2 regions of the Nocardiopsis sp. NPDC007018 genome follow, and region 2 is predicted to be linked to the other one. Evidence: predicted binding sites of a transcription regulator. Region 2 holds the regulator's gene; the other holds the start of a gene.

Region 1 (3,221 bases), on a different contig from region 2:
TCCAGCACCCGCCGCTCCATGTGCGGCCACACCGAGCCCCGGCTCATCGCACCCCCCGAGCGCGGGTCCGGCGCCCCGCCCGCGGAGGCCTCGGGCGGACTCCCCGGCTCGTCCAGGTCGGGTGCGGACGCCTCCACCCGCAGGTCCATGTGCGGGGTGTCGGGCGGGGCCACGATCACGGTGCCCGGGGCGCTCGCACCGTTCCCGCTCAGGTAGGCGGCCACGGTCTCGCGCGGGCGCACGGTGGCGGACAGGCCGATCCGCTGCGCCGGGCGGTCCAGCAGGACCGACAGGCGTTCCAGGCTCAGCGCCAGGTGGGCGCCGCGCTTGGTTCCGGCCAGGGCGTGCACCTCGTCCACGATGACCGTCTCCACGCCCGCCAGGCCCTCGCGGGCCCGGGAGGTCAGCACCAGGAAGAGGGACTCGGGCGTGGTGATGAGGACGTCGGGCGGGTGGGTGGCCATCCGGCGCCGCTCCTGGGCGGGGGTGTCCCCGGTGCGCACCCCCACGGTGACGGGGGAGAGGTCCTCGCCGCCCTCGGCGGCGGCCGCGGCGATTCCGGCCAGCGGCAGGCGGAGGTTGCGCTCCACGTCCACGGCCAGCGCCTTGAGCGGGGACACGTACAGGACCCGGCAGCGCCGCGCGCGGTCCTCGGGCACCGGGGCGTGGGTGAGCCGGTCCAGGGACCACAGGAAGGCCGACAGCGTCTTGCCCGAGCCGGTCGGCGCCACGACCAGCGTGTCCCGGCCGGAGGCGATCGTCCGCCAGGCCTCGGTCTGCGCGGCCGTGGGGCCGTGCGGGAAGGTCCGCGCGAACCACGACCGGGTCGCGGGTCCGAAGGGGGCCAGGGGGTCGGTCGCTCCGCTCATCGCACCAGTCTGCCCAAGGGTTCCGACAGAACGGCGCAGGACACCCGGGTCCGGGAGGAGCCGGAACCCGTCCTGTGGACACGTCCTCGCGGCCCCCTCCCGTCACTCATACTGGGGCCGATGAGACTCACTGTTTTCTGGCACAACATGCACGCCCAGTTCGGCGAGGCCTACGCGGACAGCCTGGCCAAGGACTACGTCATCGAGGCCCTCGGCTCCCGCACGGTCAACCAGGCGCTGGCCGACGGGACCGCGGCCAAGGAGGTGTGGCGGGCCGTGTGTGACGCGTTCGACCTTCCCGCCTCCGTTCGCTGACCCCGCGTTCCCCAAGTCCGCGTAAAAACCGGGCCGCCGGGCGTTCGCACCGGATTTCGAACATGAGTTCGGGTACTCTGGGCCTGCGGCGGACCGACGACGAGCGTCGCGATTGTCGTACCGACCGCGTAGCGTCATGCCCATCATGAAGAAAAAAGCATCAACCCAACAGGGGAATCCCGTGGCATCTGGAGACCGAGACAAGGCTCTCGAAACAGCGCTCGCGCAGATCGAGCGGCAGTTCGGCAAGGGCTCCGTCATGCGGCTGGGGGACGACGACCGTCCGCCCATCGAGGCGATCCCCACCGGCGCCATCGCGCTCGACGTCGCCCTGGGCATCGGCGGCCTGCCCAAGGGCCGGGTCGTCGAGGTCTACGGCCCGGAGTCCAGCGGTAAGACCACCGTCGCCCTGCACGCCGTGGCCAGCGCCCAGAAGATGGGCGGCATCGCCGCCTTCGTCGACGCCGAGCACGCGCTCGACCCCGAATACGCGAAGAAGATCGGTGTCGACACCGACAACCTCCTGCTGTCCCAGCCGGACACCGGCGAGCAGGCGCTCGAGATCGTCGACATGCTCATCCGTTCCGGCGCCGTCTCCATCATCGTGATCGACTCCGTGGCGGCCCTGGTGCCCCGCGCCGAGATCGAGGGCGAGATGGGCGACAGCCACGTCGGCCTCCAGGCCCGGCTCATGTCCCAGGCGCTGCGCAAGATCGCCGGAGCCCTGCACTCCACCGGCACCACCGCGATCTTCATCAACCAGCTCCGCGAGAAGGTCGGCGTCATGTTCGGCTCGCCGGAGACCACCACCGGCGGCAAGGCGCTGAAGTTCTACGCCTCGGTCCGCCTGGACGTGCGCCGGATCGAGACGCTCAAGGACGGTACCGACGCGGTCGGCAACCGCACCCGCGTCAAGGTCGTCAAGAACAAGGTCGCGCCACCCTTCAAGCAGGCGGAGTTCGACATCCTCTACGGTGTCGGCGTCTCCCGCGAGGGCAGCCTCATCGACCTGGGCGTGGAGCACGCCATCGTGCGCAAGTCCGGTGCCTGGTACACCTACGACGGCACCCAGCTCGGGCAGGGCAAGGAGAACGCCCGCAACTTCCTGCGCGAGAACGTCGACGTGGCCAAGGAGATCGAGAAGAAGATCAAGGAGAAGCTGGGCATCCCCGGTTCGGGCGACGACAGCGCCTCCGGCCCCGCCGAGCCCAAGGCCGACCCGGTCAAGGCCGAGGAGCCCAAGGCCCCCGCCAAGCGCGCCGCGGCCAAGACCACCAAGGCCGCCGTTCCGGATGCGTGAGGGGCGCCGGTCACCTGACCGCGCCGGACCGGCCGAGACCGGCCTGGTGAACTCCGACGAGGGGTCCGCTCCGGAGGCACGCCCCGGAGCGGACCTGGAGAACAAGGCCAGGAACCTGGTCCTGCGGATGCTGACCCACTCACCGCGCACCCGCGCCCAGCTGGAGCGCTCCCTGCACCGCAGGGAGTACCCGGACGAGGTGGTCGAGCGGGTGCTCAACGGCCTCGACGAGGCCGGGCTCGTCGACGACGCCTCCTTCGCCCGCGCCTGGGTCGACTCCCGACAGCACGGCAGGGGCCTGTCCCGCCGTGCCCTGACCCAGGAGCTGCGCACCCGGGGGGTGGAGGAGGAGACCGTCCGCGCGGCGGTGGCCGAGGTCAGCGACGAGGACGAGCAGGAGGCCGCCCGCGCCCTGGCCCGCAAGAGCCTGCGGGGCAGCCGGGGCAGGGAGAGGGAGGCCCGGGTCCGGCGGGCCCTGGGCGTGCTGGCCCGCAAGGGGTACCCGGGCGGGCTGTCCTACCGGATCGTCCGCGAGGAGATGGACGTGGAGGGCCTGGAGGCCGACCCGGACCGTCCCGGCTTCTAGACGCCCCGCGTCCCGGACCGGCGCACACCGGCGGCGACCGTCGCGCGGGGGTGCTAGCTTCCCCTTCTGTGACGGAGCACCAGGAACGGACCAGGGCGGCCTACGACGGGGTCGTCGAACTCTACGCGTCGGTGGTCGCCGGGCGACCGGA
Region 2 (10,357 bases):
GTCGAGCATGCGCGTACCCGGCGGGGCGGCCAGTACCAGGGCGGGTTCCGCGTCGAGGACCTCATGGGCGCGCAGTGCGAACAGGGCCCCCTCGCTGTGCCCCAGGACGAGGGTGCGCTCGGGGTCCACCTCGGGCTGGGCGACCAGCTCGGCGTAGGCGGCGGCCATCTGCCGGTCGAAGACCAGCGGGTCCACCGGTTGGTCGAGGGCCTCCTCCTCGGCCTCGCTCATCCGGTCCGGGTCGGCGCTGCCGAACTTGTCGTAGCGCAGGGACGCCGCCCCGGCGCTGGTCAGCACGCGGGCGAGGTTGAGGTTGGTGTCGGCGTCGGGGCGCACACTGCCGTTGCCGTCGCGGTCGGTGGGGCCGCTGCCCGAGATGATGAGTACCCCGGGGACGGTGCCGCCGGTGTCGGCGGGCGCGGTGAAGGTTCCGGGCACCGTGAAGCCGCCGCCCTCGAAGGAGACCTCGCGTTCCCGCCCGGGGGCGCCGGGCAGCACCGGGTCGGCGCCGTCGTCGGGCGCGCACGCGCTGACCATCAGGACCGCGGCGGCCACGGAGGCGGCCAGGGCGGCCCGGAGCCGGTGCGGGGCGGGAGGAACGGGAGCGCAGGCAGGTGTCGACACGCCCTCAGCGTAGCGGCCCGCCCCGCGCCCCCGGCTCCGGGACCAGTAGCTCAGACGCGGCGCATGACCGTGACGACCTTGCCGAGGATGGTGGCCTGGTCGCCCTGGATGGGCTCGTAGGCGTCGTTGCGCGGCATCAGCCACACGTGCCCGTCCGGCTCCCGGCGCAGCACCTTGACGGTCGCCTCGTCGTCGAGCAGCGCCGCGACGATGTCGCCGTTCTCGGCGGTCTGCTGCTGGCGCACCACGACCAGGTCGCCGTCGGTGATCGCGGCGTCGATCATGGAGTCGCCGACCACGGTGAGCATGAACAGGCGCCCCTCACCGACCAGCTGCCGGGGGAGCGCCAGGACGTCCTCGACCGCCTCCTCGGCCAGGATCGGGCCGCCGGCGGCGATCCGGCCGACCAGCGGGACGGACGCCGCGCGGGTGGAGTCGGCGGTGAGCTCCTCCTGGGTGAGGGTCTGGGAGGCCCCGCGGCCGGGGGTGCGCAGCTCCACGGCGCGCGGCCGGTTCTGGTCCCGGTGCAGGTACCCCTTGCGCTGGAGCACCTTGAGCTGATGCGCCACGCTGGAGGGGCTGGACAGGCCGACCGTGTCGCCGATCTCCCGGATGGACGGCGGGTACCCCCGCTCGCGGACGTACTTCTGGATGCAGTTGAGGACGCTCTGCTGGCGTGCGGTGAGTCTGGGGGTGTCGGGCGCGGACGCGCCCGGGTCGCCCACGGGCGAAAGAACGGTGGTGGGTCCTGAGCCGACGGCTCCGGGCTTGTCCTCCGGCACGGCCGGGCCTCCTCGGTGTTCGGTTCGGTCAGGGCCCGCGTGTGCGGCCGGTCACGGGCCACGCGGACCGGACGGCGAAGCCGGTGTGAAATCAAGGTCAACTTTAGTCGTTGCACACGGTGATATCAAACAAGCGTTCGAGAAGCCGTGGACGGGTCCCGGCGATTTCCCATTGTGTTTTCGCGCGCCGATTTTCCGGGTCGCACATATGCGCGGACACGAGGGGGGCCGTTGTCGTCCGAATGCGCGACCTCCGTATGGGGTTCGTCTCGCGTCGCCGCGTCCGCGTCGCGCGCCGGACGGGCGCGGGGGAATTCGGACGCGTCACGGTGTGGCGTCCGGCGGGCCGCGCGCCCGCGCCCCCTTATCCTGGGAAACGGCTCCCAGGGCCGCACATCCCCGTTTCCACCTCCCCGAACCGTGTGCTTCGGCGCCCCCTGTCCCGGGATTGGGGACACGCCGGTGCCAGGGTTGCGGGCGTCCGTCTCAACACCTAGGTTCGACCACAACATCTGGTGTTGGCATGGGGGCTGTGGTCAACAAGTTGTGGTTAAGTAGAAGCCTAGGGTTGTTGGTCGGGTAGAGAAAGCCAGGTGAACCGGGATGCACTGTCCGTTCTGCCGTCATCCGGACACCAGGGTGATCGACAGCAGGTCCACAGACGACGGCGCGGCCATCCGCCGCAGACGGACCTGCCCCGTCTGCGAGCGCCGCTTCACCACCCAGGAGACCGTCCTGCTGATGGTGGCCAAGCGCTCCGGGGTGACCGAACCCTTCAGCCGCACCAAGATCATCGCCGGAGTGCGCCGCGCCTGCCAGGGCCGCCCCGTGTCCGAGGACGCCCTCGCCAAACTCGGCCAGCAGGTCGAGGAGGAGATCCGCGGCCGGGGAGTGGCCGAGGTGCCCGCGCACGAGATCGGCCTGGCCATCCTGGGCCCCATGCGCGACCTGGACGAGGTCGCCTACCTGCACTTCGCCAGCGTCTACCGTGGGTTCGAGAGCCTCGCCGACTTCGAGGCCGAGATCGCCAGCCTGCGACAGGACCGCGAGGGGGAGCCCGTGGTCGACACCACCGGGTAGCACGGGCCGCGCCGGTACGGCCACCGCGAGGTGGGCGGGAGCACGGCGAACGCCGCGCCCTCCGCGCCACCCCGAACACACATGAGACGTCCGCGCGGTCAACGCCGGGTCCGCGCATGACCTTCGGGGGGAGACACCGCCATGGCACGCAAGAGCAGCGGTACGACGGGGCGCGCGGCCGGGGGGCTGACGATCGACCGGTTCAACACCACCGAGGGCGTCCACCCGTACGACACCCTGGAGTGGGAACTCCGCGACGTCGTCATCACCAACTGGCGCGACGGGTCCGTCAACTTCGAGCAGCGCGGCGTCGAGTTCCCCGCCAGCTGGTCCGTGAACGCCACCCAGATCGTCGCGAGCAAGTACTTCCGGGGCACCGTGGGCACCCCCGAACGCGAGTGGAGCCTCAAGCAGCTCATCGACCGCGTCGTGGGCGTCTACACCGAGACCGGCCGCTCCCACGGCTACTTCGCCACCGACAAGGACGCCGAGGTCTTCGACCACGAGCTCAAGTACGCCCTGGCCCACCAGCTGTTCAGCTTCAACTCCCCGGTCTGGTTCAACGTCGGAACCACCTCGAAGGCCCAGGTCTCCGCCTGCTTCATCCTGTCCGTGGACGACACCATGGAGTCGATCCTGGACTGGTACAAGGAGGAGGGGCTGATCTTCAAGGGCGGCTCCGGTGCCGGAGTGAACCTGTCGCGCATCCGTTCCAGCAAGGAGCTCCTGTCCTCCGGCGGTTCCGCCTCGGGCCCGGTCTCGTTCATGAGGGGCGCCGACGCCTCCGCCGGGACCATCAAGTCCGGCGGCGCCACCCGGCGGGCGGCCAAGATGGTGGTGCTCGACGTGGACCACCCCGACATCGAGGAGTTCGTCGAGACCAAGGCCCGCGAGGAGCACAAGATCCGCGCCCTGCGCGACGCGGGCTTCGACGTCGACCTGGGCGGCGACGACATGTTCAGCGTCCAGTACCAGAACGCCAACAACTCCGTGCGGGTGACGGACGCCTTCATGCGCGCCGTGGAGACCGGCTCCGAGTTCGGCCTGACCTCCCGCACCACCGGCGAGGTCATCGCCACCGTCGACGCCCGGGACCTCTTCCACCGCATGGCCCGGGCCGCCTGGGAGTGCGCCGACCCCGGCATCCAGTACGACGGCACCATCCAGGACTGGCACACCACCCCCGAGAGCGGCCGCATCACCGCGAGCAACCCGTGTAGCGAGTACCTCAGCCTGGACGACTCGTCCTGCAACCTGGCCTCCGTCAACCTGCTCAAGTTCCTGCGCGAGGACGACACGTTCGACGCCGAGGGCCTCACCCGCCTCGTCGAACTGGTGATCACGGCGATGGACGTCTCCATCACCTTCGCCGACTTCCCCACGGAGCGGATCGGTGAGACCACCCGCGCCTACCGGCAGCTGGGGATCGGCTACGCGAACCTGGGCGCCCTGCTCATGGCCACCGGCCACGCCTACGACTCGGAGGGCGGACGGGCCGTGGCCGCCTCGGTCACCTCGCTGATGACCGCCGCCGCCTACCGGCGCGGGGCCGAACTCGCCGGGGTGGTCGGCCCCTACGAGGGCTACGGGCGCAACGCGAAGGCCCACGAACGGGTCGTGCTCAAACACGCGGCGGCCAACGACGACCTGCGCCCCGTCGGGACCCTGGAGGAACCCGTCCACGCGGCCGCCACCGAGGAGTGGGCCCGGTGCCTGGAGGTCGGTCGACGCCACGGATGGCGCAACGCCCAGGCCAGCCTCCTCGCCCCCACGGGCACCATCGGGTTCATGATGGACTGCGACACGACCGGAATCGAACCCGACTTCTCCCTGGTCAAGTACAAGAAGCTGGTCGGCGGCGGCTCCATGCGGATCGTGAACCAGGCGATCCCCCGCGCACTGCGCAACCTGGGGTACCCGGACGAGCAGATCACACCGATCGTCGACCACGTGGCGGAGCACGGGCACGTGGTCGACGCGCCCGGGCTGCGGCGGGAACACTACGAGGTGTTCGACTGCGCGATGGGGCGCCGCTACATCCAGCCCATGGGGCACGTGCGCATGATGGCGGCCACCCAGCCGTTCCTGTCGGGGGCGATCTCCAAGACGGTGAACGTTCCGGAGGCCGCGACCGTCACCGACTTCGAGGAGATCTACCACGAGGGTTGGCGGCTGGGACTCAAGGCACTGGCGGTCTACCGGGACAACTGCAAGGTGGGGCAGCCGCTGTCCGCCTCGGGGACGTCGGGGGAGGCGGGCGAGGCGCCCCAACCGGTGCGGCGGCGCCTGCCCAAGAAGCGGCCGAGTGAGACCACCTCGTTCTCCGTGGGCGGAGCCGAGGGCTACATCACGGCGGGCTCCTACCCGGACAGCGGGCTCGGAGAGGTGTTCCTCAAGCTCGGCAAGCAGGGCTCCACCCTGGCCGGGGTGATGGACGCCTTCTCCATCGCGATCTCCATCGCCCTCCAGTACGGGGTGCCGCTGGAGACCTACGTGGAGAAGTTCACCAACATGCGGTTCGACCCGGCGGGCATGACGGACGATCCGGACATCCGGATGGCGCAGTCGGTGGTGGACTACATCTTCCGCCGCCTGGCCCTGGACCACCTTCCACACGAGGAGCGGGCGGCTCTGGGGGTCCTCTCCGCCTCGGAGCGCGAGGCCCGGCTCCACGCCGAGGACCCGGCCCAGGCGGCCGTGCAGGTGGAGTCGTACGCGCAGTCGGCCGCCCCGAGCGAGGCCCCGGCGGGGGAGGGCCACCCCAGCGAGCACTTCTCCGAGGGGTTCGTGGCCGACGCGCCCCTGTGCACCACGTGCGGGACCAGGATGCGCCCGGCCGGCAGCTGCTACGCGTGCGAGGGCTGCGGCGCCACCAGCGGTTGCAGCTGAGGGGGCACGCCACCCCGAAGGGGATGGGAGGAGGCTCCGGGGCGGCGTGCGGTCGGGGAGGCTCCGGCGTCAGCCCCAGAGCCCGAACCGCCGCCACCAGGGGGTGGGTTCCGAGCGGCTCTCGGGCCCGGGGGTCTCGGGCCGGTTCCTCGGCTGGGAGTGCCGGTGCCGCAGGGGGCTGGGGGCCGACCTGGGGTGCGCGGGGGTGAACAGCACCGGCAGGTCCACCAGGGCCCGCACGTTGACGTGGGGCACCCAGCGGTGCCGTTCGGGTGGCTCGGCCAGACGCAGGTCGGGGAGTCGACTGGTGATCGTGCTCAGGGCGATCTCCGCCATCGACTGCCCGAGGTCCCGGCCGTACCGGGGGCAGCGGTGCGCCCCGGTTCCGAAGGTCAGGTGCGCCCGGGTGAAGGCGGTCTGCGCGTGGGGGGTGCGGTCGAGCAGGTCGGTGTTGGCCGCGGCGAAGCCCAGCAGCAGACAGTCCCCGGCCTTGATGTGGTAGTCACCCAGGCGTACGTCACGGGTGGGGAACCGGCCCACCAGCACCTCCATGGGGGTGGAGTGCAGCAACACGTAGTTCACGGTCTCCGAGATCAGCATCTGGGAGCCGGTGTGGTGGGAGGCCAGCCACTGGTCCATCAGGAGCCGACGCAGGGACGCCCCGATGGAGTTGGTGACGAGGTCGTTGGTTCCCGCGACGATGAGGGTGAGCTGGTCACAGACCTGGGAGTCGCTCTGCCCGTTGGCGATCAGGTACGAGGGCAGGTCCTCGCCGGGGGCGGCCCGCCGGCTCCTGGCCAACTGGGTCAGGAGGACCTTCAGCTCGCGGGCGCCCTCGGGGGAGTCCGCGCCGCCTCCCCAGAGCTTGCCCATGGACGTGGCGAGCTCGTTCACGTCCTCCGGCCCCAGGTTCAGGAGGCGGCCCAGGACGTGCAGGGGGAGGAGCCGCGCGTACTCGCCGATCAGGTCGGCCCGGCCGCGCTCGCAGAAGGAGTCCACGAGGTCTTCGGCCACCTCCTGGATCTGGCCGATCACGCGCCGCTCGTCCAGTGCGCTGAAGGCCTTCTGCATACCCTCGGAGAGAAAGCGGTGTTCCTCTCCGTCGACGTAGAGCACGGACTCGCGCTTCTCGTTGATGGCCCGGACCCCGGAGTCCGCGGGGATCACCCCCTTCGCGAGGTCGTGCCAGTAGTCGCGGTCGCACCGGTAGGTGGCGTTGTCGGACATCACCCGGTAGTTGACCTCGTAGGAGAGCAGGAGCCACGCGGGCACCCCCGGTTCCAGGTAGACCGGGGCGACCTCTCCGTAGGTCTGCCTGAGCTGCCGCCAGAACGCGTCGCGGTCGTCGGGTATGGGTTCGTACAGTCGGACGGGGGGACGCGCCGAGGGGGCGCGGTGGGACGTGGGCATGGGTGTCGTTCCTCAGCCGACGAGGGGGCCGGGTATGCGTACGGTGGCGGCCTCCAGACGGGAGGAGCCCTCGAAGTTGTTGGCCATCCGCCCCATGTCGGTCTCGGCCGCGCAGAGGTAGAGGGTCCGCCCGTCCGGGCCGCCCAGTGCGCAGGAGACCACCCAGTGGCCAGCGGTGGCGGTGTTCACGACCTCGGTGACCTCGCCCTCGGGTGAGAGCCGACGGACCTGGCTGGAGAACGGCGCGGTGACCCAGACCCCTCCCTCGGAGTCCACGCAGAGCCCGTCCAGGGCGTCGCGCTCCAGGCTGTCGAACTGGCGCAGGACCCGCTGGTTCGACAGCGCGCCGCCCGCGTCGACGTCGAAGGCGCTCAGCCGGAACCCGAAGGTCTCCGCCACGTAGAGGGTGCCGCCGTCCGGGCTGAGGCCGACGCCGTTGGGGCAGACCAGCCCCTCGCCCGCCGTGGAGACCTCGCCCTCGGGGCTGACCACCACGACCGGAGCGGGGGCGACCTCGCCCCCGTTGAACAGGTCGTAGCCGATCTGGGTGATGTAGGCCCGGCCCTGGTCGTCCACCCACATGTCGTTGGCGGCGACGGCGACGTCGCCGAGTTCCGCGACCACCTCGGTGGTGCCGCCGGGGGTGATGCGGCGCAGGACGGAGTCGGCCTGGGTGACCACCAGGGGGGTGCCGTCCGGGAGGAAGCCGAGGCCCGAGGGCTTGGCGTCGGGAAGGTCGGCGACCACGTGGGACTCGCCGGTGCGCGGGTCCAGGCGGTGGACGAGGCCTCGGGGGATGTCGGAGCACCAGAGTTCTCCCTTGTACCAGCGCGCCCCTTCGAGGTACTGGAAGCCGTCCTTCACCACCGCTGCGGTCTGCTGCTTCGTCACCGTGGACCGTCCTTCTCTTGGGGGGACCATTGGCAGGGCCCCGACTTTCGTGTACACAGTAAGTGAATCAGCGTTCTCAGAGAAGCACAATATGTGTAGCCGGGGATTCTGCGGGAGGGTGAAGATGGTGTCGCGTGTGCGCATCGCGGGGGTCGGCATGTCCCGATTCTCGATGCCAAGAAGAAGTGAAAATTACGACGTCCTCGCGGTAGAGGCGATCACGGCGGCGCTGACTGACAGCGGCGTGGAGCTGGCCGACATTGATCAGGCCTATGCGGGCTATGTGTATGGTGATTCCACTTCTGGTCAGAACAGCCTCTACCAGGTCGGACTCCCGGGAGTCCCTGTGGTCAACGTGAACAACAACTGCTCGACGGGCTCGACCGCGCTGTGGCTCGCGCGACAGGCGGTGGAGAGCGGGGCGGCCCGGTGCGTGCTCGCGTTCGGCTTCGAACAGATGCGCCCCGGGGCACTGGGCACGGTCTGGGACGACCGCCCCAGCCCCTTCGACCGCTTCACCGCGGCGCTGGACACGGTGCCGGGGTCGGACCCCGGTGCCCCGCTCGCGGCCCGGCTCTTCGGCGGCGCGGGCGCGGCCTACGCCGAGCGCTACGACACCCGCCCGGACCTGTTCGCACGGATCGCGGTGAAGGCCCGTCTGCACGCCGCGGCCAACCCCAACGCGGTTCTGCGCGATCCCGTCACGGTCGAGGAGGTCATGGCCGCGCCCGCGGTGTTCGGACCACTGACCAGGTCGCAGTGCTGTCCCCCGACCTGCGGGGCGGCGGCGGTGCTGGTGTGCGACGCCGGGTTCGCCCGGGAACGGGGACTGGACGCCCGAGTGGGTGTGGTGGCGCAGTCCATGACCACCGACCGGCCCGTGTCCTTCGAGGGCGACCCGATCGACCTGGTGGGCGCGGACATGACCCGAAGGGCCGCCGCGCGGGTCTACGAGGCGGCCGGGATCGGACCGGAGGACATCCCCGTGGTGGAGCTGCACGACTGCTTCACCACCAACGAGGTGCTCACCTACGAGGCCCTGGGCCTGACCGGGGAGGGGACCGCCGAGCGGTTCGTCCTGGACGGGGAGAACACCTACGGCGGGCGCGTGGTCACCAACCCCTCCGGAGGGCTGCTCTCGAAGGGCCATCCGCTGGGGGCGAGCGGACTGGCCCAGTGCGCGGAGCTCGTGTGGCAGCTGGAGGGCCGTGCCGGTGACCGCCAGGTGGAGGGGGCGCGTGTGGGCCTCCAGCACAACATCGGCCTGGGCGGAGCCTGCGTGGTCACGCTCTACCAGCGGGAGGACTGACATGCCGCTCTCCGCCGAGGTGGTCGGCACCCCGATGCCGGACGCGTCCCTTCTGCTGGAACGGGGCCGACTGCGGTTGTTCTGCGAGGCGATCGGAGAGACCTCCCCCGTGTACCTGGACGTGGCGGCCGCCCGGGCCGCCGGCCACCCCGACCTGCCCGTCCCCCCGACCTTCCTGGCCGCGATCCAGCACGAGGTCCCCCAGCCCCTCCGCTGGATCGAGGAACTGGGCGCCGATCCGCGCCGCGTCCTGCACGGGGAGCAGGCCTTCACCTACCACCGCATGGTGCACGCGGGCCAGACGGTCACGCTCCGCGGGAGCGTCACCGGCCACACGGTCAAGAAGGGCGGGGCCATGGAACTGCTCACCCGTTCCTTCGTCGTCACCGACGAGACGGGCGGAACCGTCGCCGAACTGGAGGACGTCGTGGTCGTCAGGGGTACGGAGGCCGACCGGTGACGGGGACGGAACTCCGTGTCGGAGACGAACTGCCGCCCCTGCGCCTGGAACCGGTCTCACGGACCACGCTCGCCCTCTTCGCGGGCGGGTCCGGCGACCACAACCCCGTGCACATCGACCTCGACGCCGCGCGCGGGGCGGGCATGGACGACGTGTTCGCCCACGGCATGCTCAGCATGGCCTACGTGGGGCGGTTCCTGACGGCCTGGGCGCCGCAGGAGCGCCTGCGGTCGTTGCGCGTGCGGTTCACCGCCATCACCCCGGTCCACGCGCGTCCCGTCTGTTCGGGAACGGTCAGCGCGATCGAGGACGGGGACGGCGAACGGCGGGCCACGATCCGGCTGACGGTCCGGCTCGCCGACGGCACCACCACACTGACGGGCGAGGCGACCGTGGCACTCGACCCACTGACGAAGGGCACGGAGAACGATGACGAAGTTGGACGGTAGGTCCGCGCTGGTGACCGGGGGCGGGCGTGGCATCGGCCGCGCGATCGCCCTCAAGCTGGCCTCCGAAGGCGCCCACGTGGTGCTCAACGACCTGGACGAGGGCCCCGCGAGGGAGACGGTGGAGCTCATCGGTGAACGGGGTGGTCGGGCGACCGCCCACGTGGGGAGCGTGAGCGACCCCTCCTTCCCCGAAGCCTTCGTCGACACGGCCGTGGAGGCCTGCGGCGGAATCGACATCATCGTCAACAACGCCGGCTTCACCTGGGACAACGTGATCCAGCGCATGAGTGACGAACAGTGGGACGCGATCCTGGACGTGCACCTGAAGGCACCGTTCCGGCTCCTGCGCGCCGCGCAGCCGGTGATCTCGGCCGCCGTGAAGGCCGAACGGGCCGCCGGAGCGACCGTGCCGTGCCGCAAGGTCGTCAACATCTCGTCCATCGCGGGGGTGGGCGGTAACGCG

What was found. The regulator LexA, encoded in region 2, represses DNA repair genes until DNA is damaged. The targets are predictions, from matches to a motif close to TCGAACANNTGTTCGA.
Region 1: a site for LexA is predicted at 1,241-1,256, ahead of recA (recombinase RecA). Genes of this name have one in related genera too.

The regions. Positions count from the first base shown of each region.
Region 1 covers NZ_JBEYHA010000006.1:127,753-130,973, forward strand. Annotated here, with positions in the region: gene ABZ635_RS04945 (ATP-dependent helicase) at 1-869, opposite strand, end outside; gene ABZ635_RS04950 (DUF3046 domain-containing protein) at 990-1,184, shown strand; gene recA (recombinase RecA) at 1,330-2,484, shown strand; gene ABZ635_RS04960 (regulatory protein RecX) at 2,477-3,070, shown strand; gene ABZ635_RS04965 (class I SAM-dependent methyltransferase) at 3,139-3,221, shown strand, end outside.
Region 2 covers NZ_JBEYHA010000012.1:14,988-25,344, forward strand. Annotated here, with positions in the region: gene ABZ635_RS09005 (alpha/beta fold hydrolase) at 1-537, opposite strand, end outside; gene lexA (transcriptional repressor LexA) at 675-1,349, opposite strand; gene nrdR (transcriptional regulator NrdR) at 2,010-2,486, shown strand; gene ABZ635_RS09020 (vitamin B12-dependent ribonucleotide reductase) at 2,628-5,375, shown strand; gene ABZ635_RS09025 (cytochrome P450) at 5,445-6,785, opposite strand; gene ABZ635_RS09030 (SMP-30/gluconolactonase/LRE family protein) at 6,798-7,676, opposite strand; gene ABZ635_RS09035 (lipid-transfer protein) at 7,801-8,985, shown strand; gene ABZ635_RS09040 (MaoC family dehydratase N-terminal domain-containing protein) at 8,987-9,445, shown strand; gene ABZ635_RS09045 (MaoC/PaaZ C-terminal domain-containing protein) at 9,442-9,894, shown strand; gene ABZ635_RS09050 (SDR family oxidoreductase) at 9,875-10,357, shown strand, end outside.